DNA from 2 places in the Neobacillus pocheonensis genome. Region 1 is predicted to be linked to the other one. Evidence: riboswitches for the same ligand, from Rfam matches in the RefSeq annotation. Region 1 holds a riboswitch; the other holds the start of a gene.
The links. A riboswitch is a leader RNA that binds a small molecule or an ion and turns the genes downstream of it on or off. The one in region 1 is predicted to bind glycine.
Positions count from the first base shown of each region.

Region 2: it holds a riboswitch for glycine, as region 1 does, so the genes downstream of both, ABES02_RS07770 (amino acid permease) here and gcvT (glycine cleavage system aminomethyltransferase GcvT) in region 1, are expected to answer to the same signal.

Region 1 covers NZ_JBCNAD010000039.1:23,881-28,993, forward strand. Annotated here, with positions in the region: gene gcvPA (aminomethyl-transferring glycine dehydrogenase subunit GcvPA) at 1-813, opposite strand, end outside; gene gcvT (glycine cleavage system aminomethyltransferase GcvT) at 832-1,935, opposite strand; glycine riboswitch at 2,199-2,286, opposite strand; gene ABES02_RS21170 (DEAD/DEAH box helicase) at 2,453-4,141, shown strand; gene ABES02_RS21175 (YqhG family protein) at 4,119-4,910, shown strand; gene ABES02_RS21180 (YqzE family protein) at 4,974-5,113, opposite strand, start outside.
Region 2 covers NZ_JBCNAD010000015.1:6,907-12,019, reverse strand. Annotated here, with positions in the region: gene ABES02_RS07785 (SDR family oxidoreductase) at 1-600, shown strand, start outside; gene ABES02_RS07780 (hypothetical protein) at 683-817, shown strand; gene ABES02_RS07775 (putative quinol monooxygenase) at 1,074-1,301, shown strand; glycine riboswitch at 1,439-1,519, shown strand; gene ABES02_RS07770 (amino acid permease) at 1,684-3,048, shown strand; gene ABES02_RS07765 (MFS transporter) at 3,310-4,695, opposite strand; gene ABES02_RS07760 (LysR family transcriptional regulator) at 4,810-5,113, shown strand, end outside.

The DNA.
Region 1 (5,113 bases):
AGTTGGGATACCAAACGGCTGCGCATCACCAATGACGATATCGGCTCCAAATTTGCCAGGAGGTGTTAATACTCCAAGTGATAATGGATTGCTTGAGACTACAAAAATTGATTTATTTTCGTGAATGATTTCTTCCAGTTCATTTAAAGGTTCTATTCTACCAAAGAAGTTTGGATATTGAACGATCACGGCTGCAACATCCTCATTTACCAATCCTTTTAAGGCGTCAATGTCAGTAACACCTTCGTTCGCTGGCACCTCAATTACTTCTAGGTATTGCCCCTTTGCATAAGTCTTAAGAACTTCACGGGACTCCGGATGAACGGCACCTGACACTAGAATTGTTTTTCGTTTTGTATGACCAGCGCTAAGCATCGCAGCTTCTGCAAGGGCAGTTCCGCCATCATACATTGAAGAGTTTGCAACATCCATTCCGGTTAATTCACAAATCATCGTTTGGAATTCAAAGATGGCTTGAAGTTCACCTTGTGAGATTTCTGGCTGATAGGGTGTATAAGCCGTATAGAATTCTGAGCGTGAAATGACATGGTCGACAATTACAGGCATGTAGTGGTCATAAACACCGGCGCCTAAGAATGAAACATTTCTTTTTAAATCCGCATTGCGGCTAGCCATTTTAAAAAGTTCTTTCATTAAAGCAGTTTCAGATTTGGCCTCTTTAATATTGTACTCTCCCTTAAATCTTACTTTTTCAGGAATATCACTAAAGAGCTCTTCAATCGTGGAAACACCAATCGTGTCAAGCATTGCCTTCTTATCTTGTTCAGTCATAGGTAAATAGCGATGTTTCATAAACCTAGCTCCCTTCTGTTATTTCTTTTCTCTTTTATAAAAAGGTGTTGGAACTACTGTAGCTTTCAAGCGTTTACCGCGAATTTCAACTTCCACTTCTGACTCAAGACCTGCAAATTCAGTCTTAATCAAAGCAAGTCCGATATTTTTCTTTAAAGTTGGTGACTGTGTACCTGTAGTAACCTCACCAATTAATTGTTCACCATTGTAGACAGGATAACCATGACGTGGAATACCACGGTCAATCATTTCAATCCCCACTAGTTTTCTAGGAAGACCGTTTTCTTTTTGCCCCTTTAATACTTCCTTACCAATGAAATCTGCTTCTTTATTTAATTTCACTGCGAAACCAATACCGGCTTCCAGCGGTGATATTTCCGCTGATAATTCTTGGCCATATAGAGCTAATACGGCTTCAAAACGTAATGTATCACGTGCTCCTAATCCGCAAGGAAGCACCCCATCTTCTTCCCCTGCTTGTAAAATTTCTTTCCAAAGCAAGGCTGCATCTGAGGAATCACAATAAACTTCAAAACCATCTTCACCTGTATAACCAGTTCTGGATACAAGTGCCTTTTTACCATTTAAAGTAACTTCCTGTTGAAATTTGAAAAAGCCAATTTCACTTAAATCAGTTTTCGTAAGTTTTTGAAGTACCTTTTCAGCAAGAGGTCCCTGGATAGCTAACTGAGCCATTTTTTCAGAAAGGTTTTCAAGACTGACGTCACCCTCAACATGATCTTCAAGCCATTTATAATCCTTTTCAATGTTTGATGCATTCACCACTAATAAGTAGTGATTGTCTTCGATTTTATATACAAGGAGATCATCAACTGTACCACCGGTTTCATAGCACATTGCTGTGTACTGGGCACCGCCGTTTTTAATTTTAGAAATATCATTCGTCATCATTTTTTGTAAATAATGTAAGCTGTCAGTGCCTTTTACTTCTACTTCCCCCATGTGGGAAACATCAAAGAGACCAGCTCTGGTACGGACTGCTTCATGCTCTTCTTTTATGCTTGAAAACTGGACTGGAAGCTCCCATCCTCCAAAATCAATCGTTTTCCCGCCGTATTCCTTATAAACATCAAAAAGCGGAGTGCGTTTTAATTCAGTCATCATAAATCCCCTTTCAATCATTTACATGTTCATTATTCGTAAAAATTGACTCTTTAACAGAGATAAAACCCATTAACAAAATCAGGAAAATTATTATCCTTTTCTCATCATAAGAAAAGCATTAAGACAAAGGAAAACATAAAAAAGGACAGAAACCTCCCTTGAAACGTAAGAAGGTCTCTGTCCTTGCACCTGAAAGTTTAACCTGGATTGGCTTTCCCCTTTGGTGGCTGCTAAAGCTTTTACAGCACTCTCCAGAGCTGCGTCAAACAAGAGTTCTTTTGCCTGAGAGATTCACATCATCTGCTTGCTCCTTCGGCGCTACATAGTAGTCTCTCCCCTTGTTATCATTCGCATTTATAATATTTTCCAATTTGGTCATACTAATTATACTTCTAAAATAATTTACCTTATTAAAATATTTAAAACTTTCAAAGCTAATATCATCCTACCATTAAAACAATACATTGAGCAATAACTTTTATAACGAACTTATGCAGGAAAAGGAGCTGAAACCATGTCGGTAAAAATTGAATTTGATTCCTCTTGGCAGGATGAATTTTTACATAGAATTGACAACGATGGTCCATGGGGAAATTGGGAGCTTTTTAAACTAGCAATAGGGGTCGAAAAACATTTGGTTATCCCTGATTTCGAGGGTCTTCAGGCACCGAATCACCTGCCTAATTTAACCCCGCTCCCGCACCAACTCGAAACGGCTAAACAAGTAATTGAAAATATGAACGGAAAAGCAATACTTGCCGATGAAGTCGGACTTGGAAAAACCATTGAAGCAGGGTTGATTTTAAAAGAATACATGATTCGGGGACTTGTAAAAAAGGTGTTAATACTTGTTCCTGCCTCATTAGTCACCCAATGGGCAATTGAACTGAATAGCAAGTTCTTTATCCCTGCCATTACCCAAAGAAAAAGCTATGTATGGGAACAATGTGATGTGGTGGTTTCTTCGATTGATACAGCAAAGCGAAATCCTCACCGGGACATTATTTACCAGCAGGATTATGACCTTATTATTATCGATGAAGCACATAAACTAAAAAATAATAAAACGAAAAACTATGAATTTGTTCAAAATCTAAAAAAGAAATTTTGTTTGTTGTTGACTGCCACACCGATTCAAAATAGAATCGAAGAAATTTTCAATCTTGTTTCCCTCCTTAAACCAGGACATTTAGGCAGCGAAACAGCATTCTTTGAAAAGTACAAACGCGATTCACGTTCCCTAAATGATGATGAACATTTAAAACAATTAGTAAACAAGGTCATGATTCGAAACCGTCGTGCTGATACTGGGATTGAATGGACAAAACGTCATGTTGAAACTATTCCAATTGAATTCACACCACCGGAGAAAGAACTCTATGAGTCCATTTCAGACCTTAAAAGTGAGGGTGACTGGGTACAAACAAGTGCCTTCTCAGTCATGACATTGCAAAGGGAAGCTTGTAGCAGCAGGGAAGCAGTTTTTTACACACTAAAAAATATGCTTCAAAAAAAGGAAAATCCATCACAAGCCTTTGAGAACCAAATCCAGTATCTGATCAAAAAAGTAGAAGCCGTCCAGAAAAATTCAAAGGCCGAAAAAGCGCTTGAGTTAATTCAAAAAGTGAATGACAAAGTGATTATTTTCACCGAATACAGGGCTACACAGTTGTATTTGCAATGGTTTTTAAAGCAGCACGGAATCTCTTCTGTCCCTTTTCGCGGTGGGTTTAAGCGAGGTAAAAAAGATTGGATGCGAGAACTGTTTCAAAAACAAGCACAAGTACTAATCGCAACAGAAGCGGGCGGAGAAGGGATTAACCTGCAATTTTGCAACCATATTATTAACTTTGATTTACCATGGAATCCGATGAGGCTGGAGCAGCGGATAGGACGTATCCATCGCCTCGGGCAAGAAAAGGATGTTATGATTTATAATTTTGCAATAAAAAACACCGTCGAAGAACATATTCTAAAGCTTTTATATGAAAAAATACATTTATTTGAAAAGGTTATTGGCGAGTTGGATGATATTCTAACGAAACTGGAATTCGGCAACATTGAAGATCATTTAATTGAAATTTTCGGACAATCCGCCTCGGAAGGTGAAATGCGGATTAAAATGGAAAATTTATCATCAATGATTGAATTTGCCGAAAGCATGAAGAAAGGAGATACACATGCAGCAGCAGGAAATTCATAACTTTCTTATGAGTTATTTTCAAGCCAACGATTGTCAGATTGTCGAAAATAAACCGGGGTTTTTAACCGTACAGCTAACGATTGAACTCGATAAAGAATTAATGAACCGCCCTTTTTACTGGCACTATTTAGAGAAAACTGGCGGAATTCCGAATCCGATGAAACTGACGTTTATTACCAATCAAGAGGTAGCCCCTGAAAATGTGAAAGGAGAAATCATCCATTTTGGCTCACCACGGCTTCACCAAATATTTGAATCGACGAAAAATCTAGCCAGCTATATTAGGCTCTACGAAAACCATCGGTATGGCAGCAGCCAAACTCCCATGCTGCCATGGCTATGTATGAATGTAAAAATTTCTTATCAATGCGACCGAAAACGGGATATTTTTAAATCCATCGGTTTGCAGCTGATTAATGGGCAAATGGTGGAGGATTTCCATGAACGGTTACTGAAAATTCCACTGACACCCAAAATACCCGATTACTCGTTTACTTTATCACCATTAGTAAAGCCGAAAAGCGGAATGTCTAGAATTGAAAATTATCTAAAATCTATGATTGCAGAAGAGGACCATTCTTGGGCAGAGGACGCAAAGAAACGGTGGGAGCAAGATTTACAGTTATTGGATCATTTCTATGAGGATGCTGAAGAAGAAAACGACAGCTATGAAACCGAAAGACAAGCTCTTAAGGAACAATACGAGCCCAAAATTAACATTTCTTTCATCAATGGCGGCCTCTTCTATTTAACCGAAAAGGCTATATGAAAAATCTATAAAGACGAGAAAAACCTGTATAGATTAAATCTACACAGGTTTTTTGTCATCCAATTACATTTTTCTTCTTTTCTTTACTTCCGTGTAGAGGACATAAGGGAGAATTCCAAACCATCGATACCAAAATGAAGCCTTTGCTTCCTTACGCTCTTGACGAAGCCTTTTTCGTTCCTCTTTTGGCTGGTCTGCATATT
Region 2 (5,113 bases), on a different contig from region 1:
GATGAAGCAGTAAAAGATGTAGACGTCATTATTCATGCCGCAACAAGTCCCATGAAGAATTCAAGATTGATTGAAGTTCTAGGTTTGGAAAGGTTTTTAGGTAAGCTGCAACACATTAAACATTTTATTTATCCTTCAATTGTTGGCATTGAGGAAATACCATTTAAATATTATAAACTTAAATATGAAGCAGAAGAATTGTTAAAGAATAGTTCTATTCCTTTTACCATTGTCCGTGCAACACAGTTCCACGGCTTTGTTGAAAGTTTACTTTTGTCAAAGCCTCTTTTTAAGAGATATGTGATCCCTGGAAGCATGAAATTTCAAAGCGTAGATGTTGATGATTTTGCCACTTATTTGATTGATTTTATTCATAAAGGTCCTCAAGGAAGAACTGATGATTTTGGCGGACCAGAAATAATGCTGTTAAGAGAAATGCCGGAGCAGAAAATTAAGATAAATAATGAAACAAATAAAGTTTTAAGCATTCCTTTAGCAGGAAAACTTTATAAATCTTTCGTAGATGGAAAAAACACCAATTGTAATCAAAAAACCGGAAGAATTACTTTTGAACAATATCTGAGAAATAAGAAGGCTTAAGGCGTGTATTTTTTCATTCCAAAACAAGAAAAATTCTTATAAAAAATTTGGATGGACAAACTAGGAGTTAAAGGGGGATATTATGGAAAAGGATAAGAAGGTATCAGAGAATTTAAGTTTTGAATCGGATGGAAAAATGGGTAAAGACAACAATAATGTAAAGACTAACAAAAAAGATCAGGCTGAATTCTTTAATACCACACAAAACAGTGAATAAAAGATGAAAAACCTACTTACATTCGACGTAAGTAGGTTTTTCGTGTATCAGCTTTGGAATCCCAGATGGAGAGCAGATGGTTACCAATTAACAGATTTCACATTGTAAATCTTGTATGGAGAATCATGATAAAATAATAAAGTTGAAGCCACGTTTCATAATAGGGAAATTATAAAAACAGAAAAGGAGTTAATAAAATGATTAAAGTTGTTTGTAAAGCCAACTAAAACCAGGTGTAAAGCTTGAAGAATATTTAATGATAGCTAGAGAAGTTATTTCAGAAACCAAAAAAGAAAAAGGCGGCATTACGTACTCACTTCATCAAGATATCAATGATCCGACTATCCTGACTATGCTCGAAGAATGGGAGGATGAAGATGCATTAAACCAACACAATAAAAGTGAACATGTATTGAAAATTGTCCCAGAACTTAGAAAACTTCGAGAAAGTACAGAAATCAACCTTTACAGAGAAATCAAATAATTTTTATAATTATTTGATTTCGTTGTTGACACAATGTAAGAATACTATTAAAATTAAAAATTATTTAACAATAGTTAAACTCAATTAAAAAATTAATAATTTAGCAAGCTATGATTGCTATGGATCACACTATAGCAGGAGCAGCTTCTGGAGAGACCGCAGGAATACCGCGGCGCCGAAGGGTTCACAATCTCAGGCAAAAGGACAGAAGAGTACTGAATATTTATTTGTTATGCTGACAATAGTTATCGTAATAGATAGTATTTGTTATTCTTTGACCTTAGAGATTGGAGGACATCCAATCTCTTTTTTTTATGGAGTTTACTATTTTGTTCATCGTTTCACATGAAACATTTTTCATCAATTAGAGAGGGAGATTGAAATGGAACAGAGAGAATTAAAGAGGAATTTAGAAAATCGTCACGTTCAGCTAATCGCTATTGGCGGAACCATTGGTACTGGATTATTCTTGGGGGCCGGTAAAGCCATACAGTTAGCTGGACCATCCATCATACTGGCTTATTTAATCGTAGGAATCGCCTGTTTTTTTGTTATGAGAGCGCTGGGTGAACTGCTGCTGTCTAAAGCAGGCTATCAATCTTTTACAGACATTGCTGAGGACTATCTTGGTCCGCGGGCAGCGTTTGTAACCGGTTGGACCTATTGGTTTTGTTGGATTATGACGGCTATGGCTGATGTTATTGCAGTTGGTGTATATGTTCGATACTGGTTTGATATCCCACAGTGGATACCTGCGATTGTTTGCTTAATTATATTGTTAGGACTCAATCTATTAACAGTAAAGCTTTTTGGGGAATTGGAGTTTTGGTTTGCCTTAATAAAGGTCATAACCATTGTCGCATTAATAGGTATAGGGGTCATTTTGCTAGTGATGGGATTCAAGACAGATGCAGGAACGGTCTCGATAAAAAATCTTTGGGAACATGGCGGGCTTTTTCCTAACGGGATTTCAGGGTTTTTGCTTTCATTCCAAATGGTTGTGTTTGCATTTGTCGGTGTGGAATTAGTGGGAGTATCAGCTGCGGAAACATCCAATCCGAAAAAAAACATCCCATCTGCGATTAACAAAATTCCGTTAAGAATTCTATTTTTCTACGTGGGTGCCTTGATCGTTCTTTTATGCATTAATCCCTGGACAGAACTAAATGCAGCGGAGAGTCCTTTTGTTAAAACATTTACCTTGGTCGGAATTCCGATTGCTGCAGGAATTATTAACTTTGTCGTCTTAACTTCAGCCGCTTCTGCTTGTAACAGCGGGATGTTTTCGACAAGCCGGATTTTATTTAATTTAAGCCATAATGATCAGGGGCCATCTCGCTTTGCCGAGTTAAATAAAAATCATGTACCAAGTAATGCGTTATTGATTTCCACGCTTGTTTTAACGGGAGGAGCTCTTTTGAGCAAACTGATTCCGGAACAAGCTTTTGGGATCGTGACTACCATTAGTGCGATTTGTTTTCTTTGGGTTTGGGGTGTCATTCTTATTTGTCATGTAAAGTATAAGAAAACACGTCCAGACTTACAGAAAAAATCAACATTTAAAGCACCGTTTACGCCATTTATGAACTACGCTGTTCTAACTTTGTTTGTCTTGATTCTCGTAATTATGCTATTTGCTCAAGCTACACGCATGGCTCTATTGTTGACACCACTTTGGTTTATTCTATTATTTGCATTGTATTCAAATAGAAAGAGAAAGGAAAAAAATTTAAAATTGTCGGCATAGAATGATAGATTGGTGCGTGACCCCGTTGTGCTAATATAACGTGGTCACGCACCTTGTCTCTAGATGGATTTTATGAAGGCGTGCAGGACTGCATAAAATCTAATCAAACGTTTGATTGGCGGACAAATTTTTTGTCCGCCAATCGAATTATATCCCCATACAGCAGGCATTCCAGCATATTTAGTCAAACGATTGATTGATAGTGAATTTGTGGGGAATTGTCGGATTTTCTACTATCAATAACATATGAAATGGATAAATCTACGACTCTTGCAATTGCCCTGAGTCACGGCGGCGTAGACTCATGAAAACCAACGACAATGCAATTACTGTAAGTATAATCCCAAGCACTCGAAGTCCACCAGCGCTGAAATGATCCCCCATTACAATGCCGATCAGCAATGAAGAGAGAATGGTTCCCAGGTACCTCGATGTATTAAATATTCCAGATGCTACACCTATGATTGCTTTAGGAGAACTTCTGAACAAGGCCACTTGCATACCGACATTATTCAACCCGTTGCTAATACCGAATGCAGCTAACGCCAAACACACACTAATAAGCGGTGAAGTTTGATTCAATGTCACTATCCAAACTGACCCAAATGTCATCAAGATTCCGGATAATAGCAATGCGAGTCGTGGCCCTAATTTATCAATCAATCTTCCTGCTATGGGAGATACAACGAGCGAGCACAAACCCAGGCTTAGCATGAGAATCCCAGTATGCAGCTCACTGAGATGACGTACCGTTTGCAAGTAGGTAGGAAGCCCGAAAAAAAGCGAGTAAAAAAGTACGTTAACAAGCATGAATTCGACATTAACCCAAGTCAACGCAGGATATTTGGTGAATATGCGTAAAGGAATAAAGGGTGATGCCGCTTTTAGCTCATGTTGTACGAAAAACACCAGCGAAGCGAGGCCTACCAATCCGACAATGACATGCCCTAATGAAACATGGCCAGATGATTTTGCTGATAGTATTCCTACGAGTAGGGTAACCAGGCCAACTGTGAAGAGCAGGATCCCTGCCGCGTCAATCAATTTAAACCATCTTCGAAAGGACCTGTTGCCTGCAATGGATATTGATGGTTCGTCCTTAGGGATATTCCACCAAGCTAATAGAAAGCTTAACACCACGAATGGAATATTGATTAAAAATATAGCAGGCCAATCCCACAAGTGAATCAAAGACCCACCAATAAAGGGCCCAATGGCCGCTGCTCCTGATAGGAATATGGACAAAACTGACAGAGCAGTCGCTTGTTTCTCCGTAATATGAATTCGCACAATGGCCATTCCAACTGCAACAATCATGCTAGTTCCAATGGATTGCACAATGCGGAAGAAGATGAGCAAGCCAAAGTTCGGTGATAGTGGAGCTAGTAATGATGCAATGAAGGCTACAACAAGCCCTGTAAGAAATATCTTTCTGCGACCGAATAAATCACTGGCTTTTCCCATGATAGGTTGAGCGGCGCTACTAGCAATGTAGAAAGAAAAAATAATCCAGGAAACGACTGTAAAGTCAAGTTGGTACACATTTTGCAGCCTTGCAATAGCAACAGAAATCATTGAAGAATTTAATGGGTTTAATAGTACCCCCAATCCAACGGAAATCATCAACCACCTGCTGTTAACATTCATTTTTGACACCCCTAATTCGTATTAATGCCATCGTAATTGAAATCCGTTATTTATTCCAACGCATTTTATGTTATGATTTCATTGACTTGGGGGAATGAATGGAGAGTGGTAGAAATGGAACTTCTTCAACTGCAATATTTTCTCACAGTAGCACGTTTGGAACATGTGACTGAGGCTGCACGAAGTTTGCACGTTACTCAATCCTCACTAAGCAAAACGATTCAACGGTTGGAGGAGGATTTAGGGGTCCCTCTATTCGATCGAATAGGGAGGAAACTACGATTGAATGAGTTCGGAAGCAGATTCCTTCGCCGTGCAGAAAGGGCTTTGTTTGAATTGGAACAGGGGAAGCAGGAGCTTAGTGATTTATCCAGCCCGGAACATGGCACACTCGAATTGGCGGTGACTACCGCAAGCA